Linked DNA regions of Ruficoccus amylovorans. The protein of the gene in region 2 interacts with the protein of the main gene of each other region in a pairwise test. Links are inferred from orthologs where the notes say so. Each region holds a gene or a part of one and is shown on either strand. Other genes may lie near its edges.

What was found.
Region 1: the proteins of panC (region 2) and H5P28_RS19235 interact in binary tests that used the Escherichia coli proteins (3 or more experiments, as listed by UniProt). The link is inferred for Ruficoccus amylovorans from one-to-one orthologs.

The regions. Positions count from the first base shown.
Region 1 is NZ_JACHVB010000064.1:136,813-140,325, forward strand. Bases 1-2,732 are described here. They hold H5P28_RS19235 (NUDIX hydrolase), read right to left. Parts: upstream 1,760-2,732; coding sequence 1,241-1,759; downstream 1-1,240. Other genes in these bases: H5P28_RS19220 (ATP-dependent helicase), read left to right, coding at 1-292; H5P28_RS19225 (hypothetical protein), read right to left, coding at 388-618; H5P28_RS19230 (YtxH domain-containing protein), read right to left, coding at 845-1,051; H5P28_RS19240 (SDR family oxidoreductase), read right to left, coding at 1,870-2,589; H5P28_RS19245 (ArsR/SmtB family transcription factor), read right to left, coding at 2,704-2,732. In the rest of the region: more of H5P28_RS19245, read right to left, coding at 2,733-3,513.
Region 2 is NZ_JACHVB010000022.1:15,560-20,424, reverse strand. The notes cover bases 1,034-4,021. They hold panC (pantoate--beta-alanine ligase), read left to right. Parts: upstream 1,034-2,100; coding sequence 2,101-2,943; downstream 2,944-4,021. Other genes in these bases: nadB (L-aspartate oxidase), read left to right, coding at 3,146-4,021; H5P28_RS09270 (LL-diaminopimelate aminotransferase), read right to left, coding at 1,034-1,947. Also shown: H5P28_RS09275 (transposase), read right to left, coding at 1-459; more of H5P28_RS09270, read right to left, coding at 706-1,033; more of nadB, read left to right, coding at 4,022-4,735; H5P28_RS09255 (mechanosensitive ion channel family protein), read left to right, coding at 4,806-4,865. UniProt on the Escherichia coli protein: Catalyzes the condensation of pantoate with beta-alanine in an ATP-dependent reaction via a pantoyl-adenylate intermediate.

The DNA of each region.
Region 1 (3,513 bases), on a different replicon or contig from region 2:
GGTCAAGCTGACGACCATTCACCAGTCGAAGGGGCTGGAGTTCCCGGTCGTGTTCGTGCTCGGCTTGTCCGAAGGGCTGCTCCCGCTCAAGCGGGCTATCGAAGACGGTGATGTCGAGGAGGAGCGCCGCCTGCTCTATGTGGCCGTGACCCGAGCGATGGAGGAGCTCTACCTGTGCTTCCCGCGCGTGACGACGTCCGGCGGGCCGCCCCAGATCATGGAGCCCTCGCGATTCCTGACTGCTGTATCCGAAGAGTACTACGAGGTGCTGCGAACCGGCGGCGGGCGCTGAGCACAATGTAGCTTAAAGACGACGACAAAAAAACGCCGGGCACCCAAGGGTGCCCGGCGTTTTATTAAATATGTATCCAAAAACGGATACGAAGTTTACTCGGTTGCGTCCTTGACCTTTTCCTTGGTGTCGTCGTAGGCGTCCTTGATGGCATCGCCGGTTTGGTCAGCGGTCTTGCTGATGGCGTCACCAGTCTTGTCGGCGGCCTCGGAGATATGGTCACCGGCGTCCTTCATGTCTTGCTTGGCGTCCTTGCTGCAACCAGCGGCAAAGGTGAGGGCGGCAGCGGCGGTGAGAGCTGTCAAAAAGCGGATAAGTGATTTCATGATGAATAGATGGTTATCTGGTTGTTGTCGTGATAGTCGCGAAGACTATCCCACCAGCATGTCACAGCCTTTCATGGCTGCAATGACAAAAAAGATGAGCTTTTACTCGTTTGATTGCCCCCGGCCGGGAAATCCAGACGAGTCTGGAGTGATGATTGCGGGCATAAAAAAGCGCCGGATGGTGTACATCCGGCGCAGGAGGGAATTGTTCTGAACTCTGGCGGCGTTAGTTGGCCTTGTCGGCGGCGTCTTCCACGCTGTCACCAGCGTCTTCGACGGCATCACCCACGGCGTCACCAGCCTTGTCGGCGGCTTTGGAAATGCTGTCTCCGGCGTCTTCGAGATGGTCGCCGGTCGATTTTTCACAACCTGCGACGAACAGAATAAGTCCGGCGGCCATGAGTGCAGTCAGTAAGCGGGTCAATGATTTCATAATGATAATAGTTGGATGTTGTTTATGATGATCCAGTGCAGACTATTTTCTGTAACGATAGCCAGTATAGGCCAACTTCCCGCTTGATGCAAAGCCTGACGGCTTTTTTTACCCCAAGGTCAACCGCTGTTTCAGGCCGCCATGCGCGACTGTGAGTGGCTTACGGGTGCCGGAGGCGGGGTAATGCGCTCAGGCCGTTTTTTGATAATCTTGCCAGACCAGATGGAAACTGGGCGCGTAACCATCGGGATGGCCCGCCATGTCAGCGGTGAGTTCCGGGGGCGTGAACCAGCGCCCTTCGCTGATTTCCTCCGGGTCAAAGGTGATCTCTCCATCCCAGACGAGCTTGTAGACAAAGATAAATTCATAGCCTGTGGCCCGGCAGGGGCTGTGCGAGAAGAGGGTGTCGAGGGCATCGACGCCGGGAATGCTGATGCCAAGCTCTTCGCCCAGCTCGCGGACGGCCGCGGTGCTGTAGTTTTCCCCGGCATCCACATGGCCGGAGCACGAGGTGGTCCAGCGGTTGGGGTAGGTGTCTTTGGTCGGAGAGCGACGCTGCATGTAGATGTCCCCCCGGCTGTTGAAGACCAGGATGTGCACGGCGCGGTGGAAAAGCCGCCGCCGGTGGACTTCATGCCGGGGTAGCTGCATGATGACTTGGTCGCGCTGGTTTACGACGTCGAAAGGTTCGTCTGGATTGGAAGGCATGGCGAGGGTGGGGGACGAGATAGTTATGTAGTGGAAAATGGATACGGATGGGGCTTCCGTTGTGGATGAGTCAGGTTGTTCCGGATGTATGAATGACTGCGGTCAAAAGTTTAGAGGTCGCCGCCGAGTGGTTGCAGCCAGATTTCATCGACCACGGTTTTGGCCGGGAGTTCCCAGGCATTCACGACGGCCTGCGCCACATCGGCGGCGGGCATGAGGCGTTCGTGCTTGGTCGCCTCGTCCAGGCCGGACATGTCCCAGGCGTTGGTGTGGGTGGGGCCGGGCAGGATGCAGATCACGCGCACGCCGTGTGGGGTTAGCTCCTGGCGCATGACGCGGGTCATCCCGAGCAGGCCGTACTTGGCGGCGCTGTACGCGGCCATGCCGGGGAAAATCTTGCGCGAGGCGGAGGAGGCGATGTTGATGATCGTGCCGCGTTTGCGCTCGGCCATGCCGGGGGCGAAGGCCCGCGACACGAGAAAGGCGCTGCGTAGATTGGCCGCGATAACGGTGTCGAACTCCTCGGTGTTGAGATCCAGAAAAGGTTTGGCGAGGAAGAAACCGGCGTTGTTGACGATGCCGTCGGGCTCGCCCTGAGTGTTGCGGACAGCTTCGGCCAAGGCGGTGACGGCGTCGGCGTCGGAGACATCGCAGGTGTAGGCGCGGGCTTCCACGCCGAGCGCCTGACAGGCTTTGGCGGTGGCCGAGAGTTGGTCGGTGGAGCGGGCGGTGAGGGCGAGGCGACAGTTGCCCTTTTGCGCAAAAGCCAGTGCGATGGCCGCGCCGATGCCGCGTCCGCCGCCAGTGATGACGATCAGGGGATTTTCCATGCGCAGAGGTTAATTCCCGCCCGGCGTTCCGCCAAGCCGCGATGTCATAATATTTTCACCGCAGCATTGGAGTGGATGAACCTCCTTGTTCTGTCGAGGCCGGTGGACGTGACCTTATTCGAGAGGTCGCACACCGCTGGCCAGCAAAGTCTCGAAATACGGTTCCTGCTCTTCGCGGGCGACGATAGAGACATCGACGTGCTCGAAGCCCAGTTCCTTGAGCCACTGGTAGAGGGTGTTTTCGGCGAAGCCCAGCCAGGTGTCGGCGTAGAGGTCGCGGGCTTTTTCAAAGGCGTGCTCCTTGAGGTCGAGCACGATGAGCCGCCCGCCGGGCTTGAGGATGCGGTGCGCCTCGGAGAGGGCACGGAAGGGCTTGCGGGCGTGGTGGAGGGCCTGGCTGAGGTAGGCGAGATCCACGCTGGCATCCTTCAGCGGGACGTCCTCGATGTCGCCGAGCTGGTAGTAAAGGTTGTCAATGCCGTGACGTTCGGCCAGGTCGGTGCCGACTTCGACCATTTTGGGGGAGTTGTCGATGCAGTAAACCGCTTCGGCCCGCTGGGCCAGCAATTGCGCCAGGACGCCTTCGCCCGCGCCGAGGTCGGCGATCTTGATTTTGGGGGTCAGGTGGAGGAGGAAATGCCCGATGCCCTCCCAGGAGCGGCCGGGGCAGTAGTTTTTGCCCAAACGCCCGGCGACCTGGTTAAAATACTGCTCGGCCTGGCGGCGGCGCTTGTCGAGGATGCGGGCGAGGTTGGCGGCATCGATTTCCAGCTCGGGCTGGTGGGCCGTGGCGCGGCAGGCGGCCTCGATGAGCTGGCGCTCGCCAGCGGGGAGGTTGCGCGCGAGGGAGTAAAAGCTGCGCTTGCCGTCGCGGCGGTCGGAGGTCAGCCCGCCCTTGCGCAACAGGGAGAGGTGCGAGGAGAT
Region 2 (4,865 bases):
TCTTGGCCGCCGACTCGTCGATGAACACGAGCCGCGCCGGGTCGAGGCCGCCTTGGCTGCGCTTCCAGCGGCGGCGGGCTTGCGCGATATCGGGGCGGTTTTGCTCGGAGGCATGGAGCGTCTTTTTTTATATGTCAGCCCCAGCTTGTCCAGAGCCCAATGGATCGCTCCGACCGTATAGCCTAAGTCCAGACGCTCCTTGATTTCGGCCAAGGTCAAGTCCGGATGCTGCCCCACCAATGCCTTCAGTTCCGGCCCATGATCAGGCAATAAGCGTGCCTTGCGGCCCGAAAACCGATGCCGGGCTTCGATCAGGCCAGTCCGGCGCCGTTGCTGGATCAGCTTCTTCACCATCCCCAACGACACCCGGAAACGCTGAGCCACCTCGGCCTGCGTGCACTTGCCTTCATCGTAGCTCTCCACGAGCCGCCGTCTCAAATCCAACGATAGCGTTTTCATCACTACCCACTACCAGATCCCAGAGAAAATAGCTACAGTTTTATTTGAAACGCTCTAAATGGCCAATTGTTAATGATTGGATGCTGAGCGTAGAAAACAGCAATTAACCATTTAATCATTTAGCCATTCGGTCTTTTTGTAGCAGCTACGACTTTACTTAAACCGCTCTAACCACCGTTTGCCCTGGGGGCGTGAAAGCACCCCAGGTTGCAGGCTATTGCGGTTGGGCACGGGGCCAGCCCTTCTCTAGAAATTAAACTTGTAGCGGCTGAGGCGCTGGCGGATTTCGCCGATGACACGCTTTTCCTCGTCCTCGCCGTGGGCTTCGAAGGTGACGGAGAAGCGCACGAAGTGCCCGGCGTCATCCCACGGGACGGTGCTGATGAGCAGCTCCTTGATGAGGAACTGGGAGAAGCCTTCGGCGTCGCCGAACTCGATCTTCTGGCCGTCCTTTTCTGCCGAGGTGGGGATGCCAGTATAAAGGAAGAACGAGCCCTTGGGCTTCTTCGCATCGAAACCGGCGGCCTTGAGGGCCTCGACCAGCAGGTCCATGCGGCGGGAGTACTTGGCGCTGATTTCCTCGGTGATCTGCGGGGTGTCCAGAGCGACGGCGGCGGCCTTCTGGATGGCCAGGAACTGGCCCGAGTCGCAGTTGTCCTTCACGTCGGAGAAAGCCTTGACGATGAGCGGGTTGCCGCAGACCCAGCTGATGCGCCAGCCGGTCATGTTGTAGCTCTTGGAAAGGGAGTGCAGTTCGACGGCGACATCCTTGCCGCCGGGGACCTGGAGGATCGACAACGGCTTGCCCTCGAAAATGAGCGAGGCGTAGGCGGCGTCCTGCACGATGACGAGGTCGTTTTCCTTGGCAAAGGCGATGGCCTTTTCGAAGAACTCGACCGTGGCCGAAGCGCCGGTCGGATTGTTCGGGTAGTTCAGGACCATGACCTTGGCGCAGGCCCGGACGTGCTCGGGGATGGCGTCGAGGTCGGGCAGGAAGTCGTTATCAGCGGTCAGGGGGCAGTTATAAACCTCGCCGCCGAGGTACTTGGCGTGGGTGCCGAAGATCGGGTAGCCGGGCACGGTCATGATGACGGTATCGCCGGGGTTGATGAAGCACAGCGGCAGGATGCGCAGGGCGGACTTGGAGCCGATGGCGTGGATGACCTCGGTCTGCGCGTCCAGTTCGACGCCGTAGACGGCCTTCATGTAGCGCGAGACGGCCTGGCGGAACTCGGGGCCGCCATTGTCGGCGTAGCCGCGGTTCTCGGGTTTGTTGGCCTCGTCGCAGAGGGCCTGGATGACCTGCGGGTAGGCCTTGTCGTCGGGCTCGCCGACGCCCATGTCGATCAATTCGGTGCCCGGATGGGCGGCGCGGGCGGCTGCCTTGGCGCGCTTGATCTTCTCAAACTTGTAGATGGCGGTGGACTTGCCGTAGTTGGCGCCGCCAATGCGTTCGGCGAAAAGTTGCTGGATGTAGGGATCGTTCATGTCGAAAAAGAGAAAGGCAAAGCCATGCGGGGCCAAATGGAAAGGAAATTCTGAGGGTTCAGGATTGAAGGGTTCAGGGTTGAGTGTTAACGGATGATCTTTAGGTTTTTCATTCAGCACATCATTATCCAATCAATTTAAAGCCATCCCCCCATGCAGGTTATTGAATCTCCTCAGGAAATGCAGTCGTGGGCCATCCGTATGCGCGGCAAGGGCAAACTGCTCGCCCTGGTGCCGACCATGGGGGCGCTCCACGAAGGGCACCTCTCACTCATCGACGCCGCCCGCCAACGCGCCGACCTGACCGTGGTCTCCATTTTTGTCAACCCGACGCAGTTCGGCCCCAACGAGGACTACGGCAAATATCCCCGCCAGTTGGAGGCCGACATCGCCGCCTGCGAAGCCCACGGAGCGGACATTGTTTTTGCCCCAAAGCGGGAGGAGATTTTCCCGGCCGACTACTCGACCTACGTGAACGAGGAGTTTGTCAGCAAGCACCTCTGCGGCCTGACCCGGCCCGGGCACTTCCGGGGCGTGACCACCGTCGTGACGATTCTTTTCAACCTCTGCCGCCCGGACGTGGCCATTTTCGGGCAAAAGGACGCTCAGCAGGCCGCCATTTTGAAAAAAATGGCCCGCGACCTGTTCATGCCGGTCGAAATCGTGGCCGCACCCATCGTGCGCGAGGAAAGCGGCCTGGCGCTGAGTTCGCGCAACCGCTACCTGGAACCCTCCCGACTGGCCGAGGCGGCCAAGATCCAGCAGGCCCTCAAGGCCGGGCAGGATCTGGTCAAGGGCGGCAGCACGAGCGTTGACCGCGTCAAGGCCGAGGTCACCCACCTGCTCGCCCAGAGCCGCCTGATCCGCATCATCTACATCGAGATCGTGGACCGAGAAACCATGCACCCGGTGCGCGAAATCACCCCCGGCAAGAGCCTGCTCGCCGTCGCCGTCTGGCTGGAGGAAACCCGCCTCATCGACAACGTCGAGCTGTAGGAGCGGAAATCATTTAACCATAGAGGACACTGAGAACACAGAGGTGGGTGAGGATTGGACGGTTTGAATCCCGTCTCGCGTGTTGATTTTTTCGCAGCCTTTTTATCTCAGTCTTTCTTTGCGTCTTTGTGTCTTTGCGGTTAAATCTTCTTTAAAAAACCTCTCTGTGTTCTCTGTGCCCTTTGTGGTTAATATTTAATCAGTGAAAAACTACGATGTCATCGTGGTCGGCAGCGGGATTGCCGGCCTGAGTTTCGCCCTGAAGGTGGCGGCGGCCGGAAGGCGCGTCGCCATCATCACCAAGAAGAACAGCGCGGAGTCCAGCACGAACCACGCGCAGGGAGGGATCGCCGCGGTGACTTCGCAGACGGACGACTTCGAGCTGCACGTGGCCGACACCCTGACCGCCGGGGACGGCCTTTGCCGCGAGGACGTGGTGCGCGAGGTGGTCAGCGCCGGGCCGGCCCGGATTGACGAGTTGAAGCGCATCGGCGTCGAGTTCACCAGCCTGGAGGACGGGCGGATTTCGCTGCACCGCGAGGGCGGGCACTCCAAGCGCCGCATCCTCCACGTCAAGGATCTGACCGGGGCGGCCATCGAGGAGGCGCTCCTGCACGCCATCGCCCAGGATGCCAACATCGACATGCTGGAGCACCACTTCGCCATCGACCTCATCACCCGGGGCAAGCTCCAGCTCGAAGGCCCCGACGCCGTGCTCGGCCTTTACGCGCTGGATGTGCAGACGGGCAGCGTGCGGACTTTTTGCGCGCCAGTCATTCTTTTGGCCACCGGCGGGGTGGGGCAGGTTTACCAATTCACGACCAACCCCGCCATTGCCACCGGCGACGGCATCGCCATCGCCTACCGGGCGGGCGTCGAGGTGCGCAATATGGAGTTCATCCAGTTTCACCCGACCGCGCTCTACACCCGCAGCAAGGACCGTTTTCTTATCTCGGAGGCCGTCCGGGGCGAGGGGGCGATTTTGCGCAACTCCGCGGGCGAAGCCTTTATGAAGCGCTACGACGAGCGCGGCGACCTGGCTCCGCGCGACATTGTGGCCCGCGCCATCGACTCGGAGATGAAGCGCTCCGGCGACGAGCATGTCTGGCTCGACATCACGCACCAGGACGAGGCTTCCATCCGCGACCGCTTTCCCTCCATCTATGAGGGCTGCAAAAAAGTCGGCATCGACATGGCCCACGAAATGATCCCCGTGGTTCCGGCCTGCCACTACATGTGCGGGGGGATTACGACCGCGCTTGACGGCACGACCGGGCTTGACGGCCTGCTGGCCTGCGGCGAAGTCGCCTGCACCGGCCTGCACGGGGCCAACCGCCTCGCGAGTAACTCCCTGCTTGAGGCCTGCGTGCTCGCTCACAACGGTGCCGAGACCGCGCTCAAGTATCTCGAAACCCACGCCAACGGCAACCACGAGATGCCGCTGTGGCGCGACGGGGACGTGCGCGACCCGGACGAGCGCGTCGTGCTGCACCACAACTGGGACGAACTGCGACGCACGATGTGGGACTACGTGGCCATCGTGCGCACGGACAAGCGTCTCCAGCGTGCCCGCACGCGTATCCAGAACCTCCAGCGCGAGATCACCGAGTATTACTGGAATTTCAAGGTCGAGCCCGAGCTGCTCGAACTGCGCAACCTCATCCAGGTGGCCGAGTTGATCGTGGACTGCGCGCTCCAGCGACGCGAAAGCCGGGGGCTGCACTTCACCCTCGATCACCGGGAAAAACTCGAGGTCGCTCAGGACAGCGTCGTCCGGCGTTTCCGGGGCTAGGGGCGTCTTGATCCCGCCCGCGTGCAACCTCGGGATTGCACTGGCAAGGAACTTGCATAGGGTCAGGGACATGGATTGGTTATACGAAGAAATCTGGGGCAACGAGCTTTGGCGGTACCTGTTGGTGCTG